DNA from 2 places in the Paenibacillus sp. FSL H8-0104 genome. Region 2 is predicted to be linked to the other one. Evidence: riboswitches for the same ligand, from Rfam matches in the RefSeq annotation. Region 2 holds a riboswitch; the other holds the start of a gene.
What was found. Region 2 has a riboswitch for cyclic di-AMP ahead of NST38_RS07220 (hypothetical protein). Riboswitches for the same ligand answer to the same signal wherever they lie in the genome.
Positions count from the first base shown of each region.

Region 1: another riboswitch for cyclic di-AMP. It lies ahead of NST38_RS17580 (3D domain-containing protein); the one in region 2 lies ahead of NST38_RS07220 (hypothetical protein).

Region 1 is NZ_JBBOTC010000001.1:3,955,530-3,960,895, reverse strand. Features, by position in the region: gene NST38_RS17595 (M20 family metallopeptidase) at 1-445, opposite strand, end outside; gene NST38_RS17590 (ABC transporter substrate-binding protein/permease) at 629-2,092, shown strand; gene NST38_RS17585 (amino acid ABC transporter ATP-binding protein) at 2,079-2,801, shown strand; cyclic di-AMP (ydaO/yuaA leader) riboswitch at 3,020-3,214, shown strand; gene NST38_RS17580 (3D domain-containing protein) at 3,217-3,891, shown strand; gene NST38_RS17575 (polysaccharide deacetylase family protein) at 4,000-4,791, opposite strand; gene lpdD (prenylated flavin chaperone LpdD) at 4,945-5,286, shown strand.
Region 2 is NZ_JBBOTC010000001.1:1,625,460-1,630,825, forward strand. Features, by position in the region: gene NST38_RS07195 (hypothetical protein) at 1-190, opposite strand, end outside; gene NST38_RS07200 (hypothetical protein) at 218-421, opposite strand; gene NST38_RS07205 (urease accessory protein UreF) at 688-1,389, opposite strand; tRNA gene NST38_RS07210 (tRNA-Leu) at 1,832-1,914, shown strand; gene NST38_RS07215 (glutathione peroxidase) at 2,062-2,541, opposite strand; cyclic di-AMP (ydaO/yuaA leader) riboswitch at 2,914-3,089, shown strand; gene NST38_RS07220 (hypothetical protein) at 3,208-3,603, shown strand; gene NST38_RS07225 (HAD family hydrolase) at 3,985-4,668, shown strand; gene NST38_RS07230 (Nramp family divalent metal transporter) at 4,773-5,366, opposite strand, start outside.

The DNA of each region.
Region 1 (5,366 bases), 2.3 Mb from region 2:
CGTCACAGTCATCGAACAAACCTGCTTCCGCCATCGGTACTTTGGCACCACGTGTCTCTTCAGCGGGGGTGCCAAACACTTTAATCGTTCCACCTACTTCATCCAGAATGGATTTCAGCCCAACTGCAGCTCCAAGACTCATCATACAGATCAGATGGTGACCACAAGCGTGACCGATCTCCGGCAACGCGTCATATTCACACAATAACGCAATGGTAGGGCCGGGTTTAGCGGCTGAATAGGTTCCAATAAAAGCTGTGTCTAGTCCAAGGATAGGAGCCTCTACAGTGAACCCGTGATAGACAAGTTCTTCTTTTAGACGAGCAGAAGCAAGGAACTCTTCATTTCCCAGTTCGGGGTTGGCACCGATATATGATGAAATGGCTTTAAAACGGGAAGCATATTGATCAATAACCGTCAGAATTTGTGATTTGTTAGCTGTCATTAGTAAACTCCTTATGCAAAAATGAAAATAATTCATTGATTATATCATGTTTGCTTTATTTTTTCAGAAACAAGTCAAGATTTGTATTGTCAAAATGCATTGCATAATCATGCATTGTACTTTATAATGACTCAGTCATCAACATGAGAAGCATACAAAGTATTGTAAGGGGAGAGAAAAAGGTTGAAATTAATAAGTCGTTACACCATGATGCTGTTGACCTTTGTTATTCTGCTGACGACTGCCGTTCCTGTGGCACTTGCAAGTGGAACTACAGATAATTCAAACAGTAAAAAGCTGGTGCTCGGTACAAGTGCCGATTTTGCACCATACGAATTCCATAAAGTGATTAATGGCAAAGATGAAATCGTCGGCTTCGATATTGAGATCGCCAAAGAGATTGCCAAAGATCTTGGCGCTGAGCTTGTGATTGAGGATATGGGCTTCGACGGTCTCCTGCCTTCATTGCAGAGCGGGCGTGTTGATCTGGTGATTTCAGGTATGACGCCGACGGATGAGCGGAAGAAAAGTATCGATTTTTCCGACACCTATTATAAATCAAAACAAGTGATTATGGTTCGCAATGTGGATAAAGACAAATATCCAACTATGGCAGAACTTGAAAATGCGAAGATTGGCGTTCAGAAAGGCTCCATTCAGGAAACGATCGGACAGAGTATTCCAGGAGCGAAGCTTACTGCGCTGGATAAAATCTCGGATATCGTGCTTCAACTGCAAACAAAACGCATTGATGCGGCAATCGTTGAAGATACCGTTGCTGCAGGTTATCTGGACGATATCATTGGACTTGCTGCTGCTGTTCCGGACGAAGAGCAAGCAGAAGCGGCAATCGGGATTCGTAAAGGTAATACCGAGCTGCTAGCTGCAGTAAATGGAACACTGGAGCGACTGAAAAGCGAAGATAAAATCAATCAGATGGTGACGGACGCCAGCCTCTTGATGGCGGATAAAGCGAACAAATCACAAAATATTTTCCAAGTATTCTGGGAGTACAAAAGTTTCTATGCTACAGGTGTAGGATACACACTTCTGTTGTCTGCACTTGGGGTTATCTTCGGGGTAATTATTGGATTGATCATCTGTTTGTTCCGTTTGCATGACGTTGCAATCTTGCGCTGGATTGGTACGGCTTACGTTGAAGTGATCCGTGGCACACCGATGTTGGTACAGTTGATGATTATTTACTATGGTTTTTCCCTGAGCTTTGGCATTAACTTCACTGCACTTCAGGCAGGTATCATTACACTTTCAATCAATAGTGGTGCCTATCTGGCGGAGATTTTCCGTGCAGGTGTCCAAGGTGTGGATCGTGGTCAGTTGGAGGCAGCGCGTTCATTAGGTATGGGAAGAGGCGCCGCGATGCGTTATATCATATTGCCACAAGCCTTCAAAGCTGTATTACCAGCGATCGGTAATGAATTCATAACTATCATCAAAGAATCCTCCATTATCTCCGTTATCGGTATGGTGGACATTATGTATCAGGCTAGCGTGGTCAAGAACATTACGTTCCAAGGGTTGAGTCCGTTTCTAATTGCAGCAGCCATCTACTTTGTAATGACGTTCATTTTGTCCAAGCTGCTGGGACGACTGGAAAGGAAGTTGAGTGCAAGTGATAGACGTTAGACAATTACACAAATCTTATGGAAATAACGATGTGCTTAGGGGCATAAACGTGACGATTGGCAAAGGTGAGGTTGTCGTGGTCATCGGTCCTTCCGGTTCAGGTAAAAGTACTTTCTTGCGTTGTCTGAATCTGCTGGAACAGCCTACCTCAGGAGAGATTGATTTTGAAGGCGTGTCAATCACGGACCCCAAGCATAACATTAACGCAACTCGTGAGAAAATGGGCATGGTGTTCCAGCACTTCAACCTGTTCCCACACAAAACGGTACAGCAAAACATCACGATTGCTCCGATTAAAGTGAAGAAACAATCCACTCAGGAAGCGGAGAAAATTGCCTCTGATCTGCTTAACACCGTGGGTTTGTACGATAAAAAAGATACATTCCCGAATCAGCTGTCTGGTGGACAGAAACAGCGGATCGCCATTGCTAGAGCATTGGCCATGCAGCCGCATGTGATGCTGTTTGACGAGCCTACGTCGGCACTGGACCCTGAGATGGTCGGTGAAGTGCTGGATGTCATGAAACGTCTTGCAGAAGGCGGAATGACGATGGTCATCGTAACACATGAGATGGGTTTTGCACGTGAAGTGGGAGACCGAATCCTGTTCATGGATGGCGGGGTTATTGTGGAAGAGGGAACACCTGATGAGGTGTTTGGAGCACCCAAAAATTCACGTACACGTGATTTTCTTGCGAAAGTACTCTAAACGATGTGATCAAATAGCGTTACTGACTTCGAGTCGGTAACGCTATTTTTTTATGGATAATAATCACGTGTGGATTCGGAAAAGTAACTTTTCTGTTACCAAATATAAAGAAGTCGGTTCGCCAACTTTTCTGAATTATCCAGTATTCTTACAGTTGATGACATGCTAAAAACCATTTGGTAAGAATTACTACAAGTTCAGGTTACAAAATTGTGATATATTGAACTCTGCCGAAACTTCCGGACAGGGAGTGTGGGGGATGTAACGATGCAGATTGTGCAGGGGGAAGATCTACAGCACACTGCTTGGGGTGAATTGGGTACATAACGTTTCAAATGTAACGAATAACCTATAGGGTGGGCTCCTCATCCGAATCCGACAACTAACTTCGCAGGCACAATGAGGGAGGAAGACCATGATTAACAAGAAACGTATAGCCAAAACAGCAGTAGCATTAATGACAACAGCAATGCTCATTCAAGCCGTTCCGGCTCACGCCGATTCAGTTCATGTGGCCAAAGAAGGGGATACCTTCTACACCTTATCAAAACAATATGGAGTAGCACTCAACACGTTGGTTAAAGCAAACAACGACATTTCGGCTTACAACATTTATGGTGGTTTGAAAATTACGATTCCCGGTAAGGCAAACAATGTTGCAGCCGCTGCGGCAACGGAGAGCAAGACCCCAGCCAAAACAGTTACCACAGCAAGTTTGGACGTTAACGCAGATAACAAAGTGGTTCAAGCCTGGGGTAAAACATTCGATTACAGCAAAGCCGTTAACGTGAAAGCAACGGCATACTCTGCAGATCCGTCTGAAAATGGAGGATGGGGTGCAGTCGATTATTTCGGAAATGACCTTGAACTGGGCACGATTGCAGTTGATCCAAGTGTAATTCCACTCGGAACCAAAGTACTGGTAACTGGTCATAGCCATCCAGGATTGCCAAAACAGGCTTTTGTAGCCACAGCGCGGGATGTGGGTGGTGCAATCAAAGGTCACCGGATTGATATCTTTATCCCCGGTAGCAAACAGTCTGTAAGCTCATTTGGATTTCAGGATATCGAGCTGTACATTCTGAAGTAGAGAGAAAATAACATTTTAAATGAATTCAAACAGGGTGTCTGCCAGTCGCTAATTCGCGATTGAACAGCACCCTTTTAATATTCTAATTTATTTTCTATCACGTTCATCTTAATCTTTGGCCTTTGGCAATCCCAACATTTCGTCCAAGGTGACCAGTTCATATCCCCGATTACGCAATTCCTCAATGATTTCAGGCAAAGCCTCAATCGTGCCGTTCAGGTTTGATCCTACACCGCCTCCAGCATGTTGCAGAACGATGGAGCCAGGTTTCACGGCAGAGAGGATGTTATCTTTCACCTGTTCCTTTGAAAGGCCTTTCCAGTCCAGGGAGTCTACGTTCCAGTTCACAATGCTATAGTGTTGTTTGGCAGCCCATCTCAGCTGTTCTTCATTAATGTCTCCATAAGGCGGCCGAATCATCTTGGGCGTATATCCTGCCAAACGTCGAATAATATCCCCGGTATGTAAAATTTGTTTGCGAAAGGCATTCATCGACAGCTTACTGAATTCAGGATGATTGTAGCTGTGATTACCAACCATATGCCCTTCCTTAACGATGCGTTTCACCAGATCCGGATGTTTCTCAGCACGACTACCCACGATAAAGAATGTAGCTCTGACATTGTATTTCTTCAATACATCCAGCACTTGTGGAGTAAATCGTGGATCAGGTACATCATCAAAAGTCAGTGCAACCTTCTTGGTTGAAGGACCATTGGTTTTGAACGTATCGGCATATTTTTGACGTAATTGTCCCAATGTCAGTTGTTCTTCTTCCGCAGAATCCGAACCTGATACGGATTCACTTGGCGGGCTTGAAACATCCCGCGATGAAACTGGAGCATGATATCCTCCGAGAAAAATAACGATAACCATTAGCATAATGAGGCGTACGCGCATAATAACGGCCTCCTTTTCCAAAATGACGTTCTCCTTGGTATGCCCGGGAGCTCCATAAAATATGCGCAGTGTGAGAAGTTTCATTGCCGATTTAGCTCATGACAGCCATAATTCCTCCATATATAACATATAGAAAAGGATAGGTGGATGGGTATGAGTACATATGATTTGAAATCCATACGTTTACAGGTGATTGAAGCAGGAGAAGATAAGGTTTTTCTCGTTACCGGAGGAAAGGCACATATTGGCGCAGTAGCCACGTTCTACGTGGATCATGAGCGCGTAAGCGGGATGACAGTACATATTCCTGGGCATAAAGAACAAGAGCTGTGTGAGCGGCTTGCCCGAAAGGCTGCCTTGCAGCTGAAAGTAACCGTTACGGTGATCATGGGTATCCATTTTGATTCCATCACGCGGATGCAGATCGACGAAATCGTGCAGACTGCAGAGAGGTTGATGGAGGATCATCTGAACAAAGATAAACGATTTTCCTGACATAAGAACCATTCAATGTTTTGATTTTATTTGCTAAAATTGAAACGAGTTGTAGATTGTTACGTATGTATGTTTATATA
Region 2 (5,366 bases):
CCCAGGCTTCCGTCAGGTGCAGGTAGTGTCTATGACTACTGTGTATATCCGGGTTTGGTGAGCATTGACCAAGTCCCTGTTGCCAGGCACGGTTACAACTTTGGATAATCCAATTGTCATCAACGATGATGAGCTGGTGACGTATGGACTGGAACGACAGCCTCTCCAGATCGGATGTAACATGTCTCATGGATGAGACCCTCCTTTGGCAGAAATCTTATCTCAGTTCATCTGGAATGTCCAAAATATCAGCGACCAGGTGCCTGAATCGGGTTGCTTTGCGTGTGCCGTGAATGAGATTGGATAAACGATAGGGTGGGATGCCATGCTGTTCACAAAAGGTCTTCTGGTCCACTTGAAGTTCGGTTAGCCGTCGTTTGATGGCCCATCCGAACGGAGTAACTGGTTTTTTCTTGTTCAAAAGGGTTCACCCCTGGTTAGAATGTAGTATTCAGCCGCCCTTTCTTCATGTAGTATATATAGAAATGCGAGCTGTACGTTTCATTATATACGTAAATTCGTCATCTAACAATTAAAAAAGACGGAAAAAAGTGTATTTTGTGATTATAAATGGCGTAAATACGTAAATAAAACAAATAAAATGACAAAAAACACGTCGGCAAGGAGGTTGCCGCGTGTTTTTTAGTTTGTTTGAATGAAGGGGAGCAGGCATGAGGAGGAAGAGGATTAGGCCCTGTAGGCATGAAGTCCAGCTCCGAGCATATGGAAACTGGGGAAAAACGATTTCATGGACATCGAGGTTGGCTGTGCCAGTCCATCCGCAGCCGAGGCGCTGACGGTCTTCCATTCATTCTCCAGATCTGTGGCCAGGCGGACCATCAGATCCTTGGTTGTATCGTTGTTCAGGGGAATGACTTTGGAGGCTTCGGTTATGCAGGCATTCATGGCTGAATGCAGGTAACCAAGGACCGCCTCCTCGACCGGGATGTCGAGGTGGTGGTTAATCCAGGCGTGAACAGTGGAGAGGCAGCCAACCGAATCATATTTGGCAAAGATCTGTTCGAGCTGGCTGAATTCAATCCAGGGGTGCAGAGCGCGTGCGAGTCTGATCAATCGTTTACCCATGGCGGCAGCTTGTTCTCTGAGATCTCCAGGGGTTCGCTGAACATGGACGAGCTTGTCGATCAGAGCTATCCGCCATGTATCCTTGTGATCTGTTGCGGTATAGATGCCTTTGATAGCCATACCTTCAAGACGAACGATGCTCGGATGCAACTGACAACGCATGAATGATTCGAGATCTTCAGCATTACGAATGGTACCCTCCCTGATATGGATATCCATGCCGAAGGAATGGGTGAACCCTCCAACCTGAATAGAGGAATCAAGCAGTTTGACATAATCGAGCAGCTTATTCCCACGGTTCACAATCATTCGCCTCCTGTGTTCGTTAAATGTCACTTAAAGTAACATTTATATTCCTTTTTGTTTGCTTTATGTTTGAGAATCCGAATTATATGATAGTTATCATCCCATAAATGTCCGCTTTTTGTCAATAGTATCCGTTAAATTTAATGTATTAAATCTGGAATTTAATATTTGTGTTATTTTATATAACTTATCGTGTTATTTATGTGGCGAAGTGCAGGGAGGACTATATAAGGAAGGACTATATATAAATGAATCAACAAGATCGGCTCAAGCCGGAAAAGAGGGGATCAAATCTAATGATATGCAGTTCATGGGTAAAGATGACGAGATTATGCGATTTTTGATGAAAATGCCTAGCTGAAAAAGAAGTATTAAATAATACTTTACTTTTAGTTCTGAACCCGGTATAATCAATTCTGTTGCCGATTATTTACGACATGCGGTCGTGGTGGAATGGCAGACACGCTATCTTGAGGGGGTAGTGGGCGTATGCCCGTGGAGGTTCGAGTCCTCTCGACCGCATCATATGAACGATTAAAAAGAAGCTTTCCATTAATGGGAAGCTTCTTTTTTTTGTCTTTTTCGAACAGTATGACATCTGGGTTGAAAAAAGGCCATCCATTACCGGAGGAATGTTGCTCTACCTTCCGGCTACGGGTGGCCTGTGTATTATTTTTGCAGCAAATTCTTGATATCTTCTTCAATCTTGTCCGGTGTTGTTTTGGGAGCATAACGTTTAATGACCTGTCCGTTCTGATCCACGAGGAATTTGGTGAAATTCCATTTGATTGCTTTGGAGCCGAGCAGGCCAGGAGCTTCTGTGCTCAGGTGTTGGAAAAGAGGGTGAGCGCTTGAGCCGTTCACATCAATTTTCTCAAACATGGGGAAGCTCACGCCATAATTCATCTGACAGAACTCGGCAATATCGTCGGAAGATCCTTTTTCCTGTGCAAACTGGTTGCTTGGGAAACCAAGCACTTCAAATGGAGCATCTTGAAATTTGTCTTGCAATTCTTGCAGACCTTTGAATTGAGGGGTAAGGCCGCATGAGCTTGCCGTATTCACAATCAGGAGCACTTTGTCACGGTAGTCGGACATTTCAACTTCTTGACCGCGAAGGGTATTCACTTTGTAATCGTAGACTGTCATCTAAATCGCCTCCATTTATTTACTCTTATATCTTCTATTATATTGGTTGCAATTAAATATTGCAAAACTAATATGGTGTTAAAAGAATCAAAACAGGCAAGTTGTGCAGAATACGTGAATGAATTGCGAAGTGATTTACGCCAGAGTGAGAATTAGATAGCCTTGAAGAGATAGATAGAGTATAACTTTGTTGTAAGCGTTATTATGGATAGGAATTGGCAAAAATCTGCCGATTTGGTGATCTGGGCGGACTTTACACCGACATGGCATGGGTGTATGATTCATAACGTAATTTCAATTTAAACTAAAATGTACTTGAAAAACGAAACAAACGATAATATCGCTCGATCTTATCCTTAAGATATACGAACGATGTTTTAATCGCTGAGTTTCCATTCATTGATGAGTGGAAAACGGGGGAACCAACGGAATGCGCTGTCCAGGACAGTGGGCATTCATGGGGTGAATTTTCCGGTGACAGCCGGAAATAGGGCGACTCTCGCGCCCGAATCCGTCAGCTAACCTCGTAAGCGTTAAAGGGAGAGGCAACAAGCCGTACGCTGGTTCATGGTGTTTTCGCCATGGGTTATTTAAGAAGCGTTCGGGAGGCCTTGGTCCCCCACGCTTCTTTTTTGTTGTCTTTTCACGCCAAGGGAGGAACGAATGATGGATACTGAGATGGTCTTAGTGACTGCTCCAAATGAAGCAGGACGCAAATTTATCAAATTGCTGATGTACAAAAAAATGCCGTTTGCCGTTCTAACCAACAGTGCAGGGGAAGAGCGAAGACTCCGTAGAATCGGAGTAGAACATGTCATTCGCATGAATACGGCTGCAGCTCAAAAATGGTTTTTGCCGCAGGGCAGCGTAGGCAACGTGTTTATTTTCGAGAACAGTCTGAATCTGACCTGTCGTTATTTACAGATCTGCCGTTCATGGACATCGAAATCCCTGTGCGTCATTACGGAGCAGAGTCATCCTAAGGGCATCTATCGGGGCATGGGCGCAGACCGGATTGTATATTCGCTCAATGGGGAAGTTGGCTTTCTCCTCAATGGTTAATGCCATAGCTTCTGATTGCTCAGGTGTAAGGTGCCTGTTATAATTGAATGTATTAGAATCAATTTCAGAATTCACTCAAGGTATTATGAAATTGATTCATCGATAAACGGAAGTTTGAGGAGACTCATGCAGGATGGTGAGTCTTCTTTTTTATGGTTTCTATAGGTTGTTCAAAAAGTCCGCTTTTGATTACGAAGGATGCCTAACGGCATCATCAGCATCGAATATGAAATTCAGCCGAAATGTCCGTGGCTCACGTAGTTTTCCCTACGCTCCGCTACTCCATTTCTAGCTTCATTCCATCTTCTTGGTACTGAAAACCAGACTTTTTGAACTCGATTAGGATCAGGAATCACCTGTGGCTTACAAGGAGGAATTGGCGTGCCGGATGTAGGTGGATTGAAATGGTTGTTTTTTGATGTTGGAGATACGCTGGTGGATGAATGGGAGCCGGTTGATGATATTATCGGACAGTTTGTCCGTGAAGCTTGTGCTTTGGGGTATCCGGTGACAATTGAGGCGGTACGCGAACTGTTCGCGAGCTGTTACCGAAAATATGAGCAATGGCCTATGAGAGTGGCGATTCGCACATTTGTTGAAGACGAGGGGCATCAAAAACAGATTCAGGACAAGCTGAAGTTTCAAAAAGATCTTGAACGTCCTTTTCCTTCAGCAGATTTTGTTCTTCAGCAGTTGTCACGGCATTATCGCATTGGCATTATTGCCAATCAGAGTCCTGGAACGGAAGAGAGACTGGAGAGTTACGGCTTGCGGAAGTATGTTGATGTTCTGGCATGTTCAGCTGAAGAAGGAGTGTCCAAGCCAGACCCTGAGTTATACGCTGTGGCCTTGAAGCAGGCAGGTTGTGAACCGGAGGAAGCCGTCATGATCGGAGATCGGATCGATAACGACATTATACCTGCTCGGAATCTGGGCATGCGTACGATTCGAATTATGCAGGGTTACGGAAGATTCCAGCCAGATCTATCGGATGACAAACGTGCGGATTGGACTGTTGAATCATTGGATCAACTCTTGCCGTTACTGATGCCAAATCAGGATTAGATTCAGATGGTTGTTTATTGGATTGCAACAATAAAGGCTGATCAACTGGGTATAAAATACCGGAGTTGATCAGCCTTTTTAGTATTTAGCCAATTAAAATGAGATTAGAACAACCGGATCGTCTGAATGATCAGATATACATTCAGCACAACGATAATCGCGGCAATGACCCATGAGATGATTTTGAGCCACAATTTGTTGGCGAATGCACCCATGCTTTTTTTATCACTTGTGAACATCACCAGGGGAATTACAGCAAAGGGCAATTGAAGCGACAGCACGACCTGGCTCAAAATGAGCAGTTCTTCTGTGCCATGTTCTCCTGCAATGGCTGTCACAATTACCGCCGGGATGATGGCGATCAGACGTGTGACCAGTCTGCGTAGCCAAGCCGGAATTCGAATGTTCAGGAAACCTTCCATAACGATCTGCCCAGCGAGTGTACCTGTAAGGGTAGAGTTCTGACCTGATGCTAACAGCGCCACACCGAACAGGATACTTGCGACCGTAGTACCCAATAGAGGTGTCAGCAGATGATAGGCATCAGCGATCTCAGCAACCTGCGTCATACCAGCACTGTGAAATACAGCGGCAGATACAATCAGGATGGCTGCATTGATGAACAGGGCCAGTGTCAGCGCAATCGTAGAATCCATGGTCGAGTACCGAATGGCTTCTTTTTTGCCCTGTGGTGTCTG